DNA from 2 places in the Lactobacillus sp. VURO6/B1 (VP7) genome. Region 1 is predicted to be linked to the other one. Evidence: predicted binding sites of a transcription regulator. Region 1 holds the regulator's gene; the other holds the start of a gene.
The links. Region 1 encodes LexA, which represses DNA repair genes until DNA is damaged. Its sites were predicted from a motif close to CNAACANNTGTTNG; they were not measured.
Positions count from the first base shown of each region.

Region 1 (3,172 bases):
CTTCTAGTGTAGAGATGGAATGTGCAGCAATGGCTGCGTGTGCACAATTCAGAGAGGCAGATTTTGCACAAATATTATTTACAGCCGATTCACTTAAAGATATAGAAAATCATGATGACAGAGGCTGGGGTAGGGATGCCCATGAAGCAGCAATTAATTTAGCTGCCAATATCATTAGTAAAATTTAACCAAGTTTGTGAAAAATTACTGTTGTGAAACCAAAGTGAAACAGCGTTATTATTCACAAGTAAATAACATAAAAGCTTTAGTAACAGCATTTTTAAGCATAATTTCAATATAAAGATTGTGAATTGATTTAAAGCATTAGTTGTGGAAAGTCAATTTCTTGCCATTATGACAGTATTTTGAGACGTTACGCTTGACTGCTAACAGGAATTTTGCCAGATGAATATCTAAAATTACTTAAAGCTCAGGCAAATCAAAATAATAGTCAAAATTAGTCTGATAAACCAGTGAGACCAAGTGATTTGTCCGTAAAGAAAAATACCATTTGCTAGAGCGGAAAGTAAAACTGCTACTAGAAATATAGTAGTTAAAAGTGGTTTTTTTAGAAAACTTCCGGCAATAATGCCTAATGCGGACAAGACGTTGATCATGATTAGCCAAATTGGCAAACTAGTAAAAGATGAAAAGCTGGCGCTAATCATGAGAACACCATATATAATAGTTAAAAAGATTGTTAGATATGACATTTTAATACCTCCTGCTAAAATTTAATCATCTGGGGTCGACCCTACGTCAAGGAGATAATTATGTATTTGAAAGAATTTATGCAAAAGGAAAATACTACACGTGATACAGTTAGACATTATATCTACTTAAACTTAATAACTCCTGGTCGTAAGGGAAGAAACTATTGGTTTACTGAAAACGAATGTGATATTTTTGAAGCAGTTAAAGAGTTTCAAGACTTGGGTTTTTCGCTGCAAGAAATAAAAGACATAAAAAAACTACACGATGAGTCGTGTAGTACTGAAAAGCAACGTAAACAAAACTTAAAGTTAATTAAGGATAAAATCGCCGTTATATCTGCAAAAATAAACAAATTAAAAATGCAGAAAAAAGTATTGGCAGAAGTAAAAAAAACTCTGCAGAAAAAAAGCATTATTGAAACTCGCAAAAAATAATTTTTATTTATCCCAATAATGCTATAAAGCTCTTTTGTTAAATAATAGTGTTACGGTATAGTCCAACTACTTTACCTAAAATGTGGACGCTTGACAATATAATCGGTGCCATCGTATCATTTTCAGGCTGCAAACGATAGTGACCTTTTTCCTTGTAAAATCGTTTTACAGTTGCTTCATTTTCATCTGTCATTGCTACTACAATTTCACCGTTAATTGCTGAAGATTGTTTGCGGACGATTACGTTATCTCCGTTGAGGATACCGGCGTTAATCATACTTTCACCATGAACTCTTAGCATAAAGAGGTCTCCGGCATCATTTGCTAAATCAGGAGGTAAGGGAAAGTAATCTTCGATGTCTTCAACAGCCAGAATTGGTTGGCCGGCTGTGACATCGCCGACTACAGGAATTTTTTTCGGCTGAACGCCTATCGCTTTTTTTCCTTCATCGGTTATTTCCAATGCTCTTGGTTTTGTAGCATCCTTTATTAATAATCCCTTATTTTCAAGCCTTGACAAATGGCCATGTACAGTAGAAGTGGAAGATAAATCTACAGCATGGCAAATTTCACGAACAGTGGGAGGAAAACCTCTGTCTTCAACCGTTTCATATATATAGCGTAAAATTTGTAATTGCTTAGTGTTTTGTTTTGTAGTCATAGTTATCTCCAGTATTTTAAACGTTTTCTTATATATTTAATTTTAGCAAAATAAATCGTATACTACAAACAAACGTTCTGAAAATTTAAAACTTTTTTTCCTGCTGATAATAATGTAGACTTTTTTAATGAGAGGTGCTTAAAATGAATGAAGATCTTGAGAAAAAAATGATAAATCGAATAAATGAACTTTATCATAAAAAGGAATCTGTTGGACTAACAGAAGCCGAGGAAAAGGAACGAAAAAAGTTACATCGGGAATTTATTAAAAACTTTAGAGCAGGCTTTAAACAAGACGTTGAAAATTTGGTCATAATTGATAAAAATGGCAATGAAATTACATCTGAGAAAGCCAAGAAAGCTCAAAGAGAAAAAGGTTTAAGAAAAGATTAACTTTGATCTTTAATTTTACTGTATTTTTAGGTAAGATATACCTATTGGACAAATTGAGGTGATTATTTTATGAACTTAGGATTAGCGATTTTTCTAATAGTTATAGCACTGTTGTTAGGCCTAGTGGGTGGTTTTTACGGTGCCAGAGCATATATGAAAAAATATTTTAAGGATAATCCGCCAATCAGTGAAGATATGATTGTTGCCATGATGTCTCAAATGGGCCAAAAACCTTCAGCCAAGAAGGTAAACCAAGTGATGAACATGATGAAGCACCAAAAGTAAAAACTTACTAGATTGAAATAGTGTGGCGGAGAACGATATCTCCGCTTTTTTACTGAATTTTTTAGGTGAATAATGGGTATATTTTTTAAATTAGGCTGGTTTTTTAAAAAAGAGAAAAAGCGTTACCTCATAGGTATTACATTTTTAGCATTAACTTCAGTTGTGAACTTGGTGCCACCAAGGATTTTAGGCCTAATGGCTGATCAATTAGATAAAGGACATATTAGTTGGCAGGAATACGGTCTACTGATTTTGGCTATCATTTTAGCGGCCTTATTACTCTATGGCTTTCGCTATTTTTGGCGTAGTCAGATTTGGGGTGGAGCAGCTGAACTGGAACTGCAATTAAGATCAAAATTATTTCGTCATTTCATGGCTATGGATCGCACTTTTTATCAACGTCACAGAACTGGTGATTTGATGGCTCACGCCACAAATGATGTTTCGGCGGTTCAGGAAGTTGCGGGTGAAGGTGTCTTAACATTAGTAGATTCACTCATAATGAGCGTATCCACTATGGTGGCCATGATTGCTTTTGTTGATTGGCGTTTAACACTTGTAGCTCTTCTGCCTTTGCCATTTTTGGCTTGGGGAGCATGGAAATTAGGAGACAGGCTACATGATGCTTTTGATAAATCTCAAGCAGCTTTTTCCAAATTAAACAATAAAACTCAAGAATCTGTTTC
Region 1 covers NZ_JBVOWJ010000010.1:50,469-53,640, reverse strand. Annotated here, with positions in the region: gene ACZ2M0_RS06765 (nucleoside phosphorylase) at 1-188, shown strand, start outside; gene ACZ2M0_RS06760 (hypothetical protein) at 420-713, opposite strand; gene ACZ2M0_RS06755 (MerR family transcriptional regulator) at 774-1,148, shown strand; gene lexA (transcriptional repressor LexA) at 1,186-1,809, opposite strand; gene ACZ2M0_RS06745 (DUF896 domain-containing protein) at 1,953-2,201, shown strand; gene ACZ2M0_RS06740 (YneF family protein) at 2,271-2,486, shown strand; gene ACZ2M0_RS06735 (ABC transporter ATP-binding protein) at 2,559-3,172, shown strand, end outside.

Region 2 (3,172 bases), on a different contig from region 1:
ACAATTTTTTTAGGAGCTGGTACAACTTTGTTAATGTCTGTTCCTTTATTACTTTCGAAAAATCTTACTTTTGTAACCAATAGTTTGCCTGCATTTAATGAAATTAATAAAAGTAAATGTCGCCTATTTTTGACAGGCGGTGAACTACATAGGAATACTGAAGAATTTTTAGGTGAAAAAGCTGAAAACATCTTTGAAGGCTTAAATTTTGACTATGCATTGTGTTCAACTAACGGGATCAGTGATAATAGTGTAACTACCAGTACAATACCTGAAGGAAATATTCAAAACATAGCGATTGCTCATGCAAAAAAGTCTTTCATAGTGGCAGATCACACCAAACTAAACCATTCAGACATCATCACGTTTCGTGACCTTGATAAATTTGATCTTCTGGTGACGGATCCAAGAGTTTCTCCTGATGATGTTAAAAAATATTCAAAATATATCAAAATCATTCATTAACTTACAGATTAGGAATAAAAATGGAAATTACAGTTACAGTCAATCCTTCAGTAGATCGTTTATACGAGTTAAAGCAGCTCAAAGTAGGACAGTTAAATAGAGTTCAGTTGATCAAAAAAATGGTTGGTGGCAAGGGTATCAATGCTGCCAGAGTTTCTGCCAACCTTGGAGCCAAAACTGTAGCTACAGGATTTTTAGCTGGTTCAAATGGCAAATATATATTGAAACAAGCTAAAAATGACCAGTATAAATGTAACTTTATTGAAACTAACGGTAACACAAGAAATTGTTACACTATAATTCAAAATAACGGGGAAAAAACAGAAATAAATGAGTATGGGGACCATATTCCACTACAATATTTCAACCAATTGTTAGAAACTATAGAACAATTAATTACTAAAAATAAAGTTGCGGCAATTTCTCTAAATGGTAGCCTTCCTCCTAGTGAGATTCATAATTTTTATCCCCAAATAATTGCCAAAGTTCGTGACCTTAACCCAGACATTAAAATTGTGCTTGATACTTCCGGAGAGGCCTTAGCCGAGGTATTAAACAGTCACTATTTACCAGACTTCATAAAACCTAATGAAACAGAAGTAGCAGAGTTATTATCTTATCCTGTTACTAAGGATTACAGCTTAATCAAAGAAGAGATATTAAAAAGTAAACTGAAAAAAATTCCAAACATAATTGTTTCTTTAGGAGAAAAAGGGGCGCTTTTCAAGCATGAACATGATTTTTACAGTATTAAATTAAAACCAGTAAAAGTAGTTAATACCGAAGGCTCAGGAGATTCACTTGTTGGTGGCCTTTTATATGCCTTAGGTAAAAACTATGATTTTAAAGAAGCCATTAAATGGGCTATTGCATCAGGCACTGCTAATGCAATGGAAACCAAAACCGGTTTTGTTCAGATCAGCAAAGTTCTGGAAGTTATCAAAACTATTAAAATTGAGCGAATTGTTGATTAACACACTTTTTCTCACCCCACTTAATTAGCACTAACAATTAAATTAAGTCTTGACATTAATTTTTTATTTTTTTATAATTCGGTTATTGAAGTTGGAGGTAAGGATAATGACTCAATTTAGTCAAAAAGAAAATCAACTAAATAATCGTTATTATCTTAGCTACTATAGATAGGAGTTTGGGTTCATCTAGGTGAATTCAAACCAAACACAAGTTTGAATTTATCTATGATGGCTAAGGCTCTTTTAGTTTGGTTAGCCACATAGCTTTCTAAGTGGCTGACCACATCCAATCGTTTTTGGCAATTTAATTTTTGTGCACCCACTTAGAAGTAAGTGGGTATTTTTATGGAGGCAGAAAATGCGTTTTAGGAAATTGATCACAGGAATTAGTATTGTCGGATTAATGGCACTAGGAGGCTGCAGCAACAAAAAAACTAGCAAGACACCAGAAGTTAAACATGTTGGGGTTTTGCAAGTGGTGCAGCACCCTTCTTTAGATAAGGCCTACAAAGGTTTTAAAAAGGGACTAAAAGAAAGTGGCTTTGTTGAGGGTAAAAATCTTAAAATCGACTACCAGAATGCGCAAAATAATCAAGATAACCTGAAAAGTATGAGCGAAAAACTAGTTAATGAAAAATCAGATTTGATTTTGGGCATTGCTACTCCAGCGGCACAGAGCGTTGCCAATGCGACCCAAAAAATACCAACTGTTGTTACTGCTGTAACTGACTTGAAAGCAGCTAAGTTAGTTGATTCAGATGCTAAGCCTGGCAGAAACATTACAGGAACAACAGACATGGTTTCAATTAAAAGGCAAATTAAGTTGTTGCTATCAATTGTTCCTAAAGCAAAAACGGTTGGTATTATGTACAATGCCGGTGAATCAAACTCGAAAATACAGGCCGATTTAGCTACAGCTGCACTGAAAAAAGCAGGAGTGAAAGTTTTGATTAAAACCGCAAATACCACTAATGATGTCCAGCAAGTCACTGAAACACTTGCATCTAAAGTTGACGGTATTTTCGTTCCTACAGATAATACTTTCGACTCAGCTGCTTCTGTAGTTGGTAAAGTAGTTAAAGAAAAGAAAGTTCCCCTGGTAGCAAGTTCCGTTGATCAAGTTAGAACAGGTGGTTTGGCCTCAATCGGAATTGATTACGAATTATTAGGAGAACAAACTGGTAAAATGGCGGCCAAGATTTTGTCTGGTAAAGCCAAGCCAGCTAACATGCCAGTTGAAAAAGCACATGATATGAAATTAGTTGTTAACAAGAGCATGGCTAAAGCACTGGGAATTGATCCTAAATCAATCAAAGCACCTAAATAATTTTAAGTTGCTATTAAAAGGCCGCTAAACATTGAAACAAATAACGTAAGCGAGAAACTTTGTTACTTATTTCAACTGGGTGGCCTTTTTATTTAGCAATAATAATTAGAACGAATTTTTTATTGAGACTCTGCTTTAAACAACCATAAAGATTATTATTTCTGCAATCAAATTTTATTACTTCTTGACTTTTTCTTCTTTGTTTTTTATAATCTTCTCATTAAGGTTGGAGGTAAAGTTTTATGAAATGTAATCTAATACGAGTCTCACAACTGAATAACCGTTATTACTTTAGCTATTTTAGATAAGGTTTGGGTTCATCTAGATGAATTCAAACCAGACTCAAGTTTTGAATTTATCTATGATGGCTAAAGTCCTTTAATTGCGGTTAGCCACATAGTTTTCT
Region 2 covers NZ_JBVOWJ010000003.1:114,887-118,058, reverse strand. Annotated here, with positions in the region: gene ACZ2M0_RS02795 (DeoR/GlpR family DNA-binding transcription regulator) at 1-465, shown strand, start outside; gene ACZ2M0_RS02790 (1-phosphofructokinase family hexose kinase) at 486-1,439, shown strand; gene ACZ2M0_RS02785 (ABC transporter substrate binding protein) at 1,798-2,766, shown strand.
Region 2: the regulator LexA is predicted to act here: its motif matches at 1,642-1,655, upstream of ACZ2M0_RS02785 (ABC transporter substrate binding protein).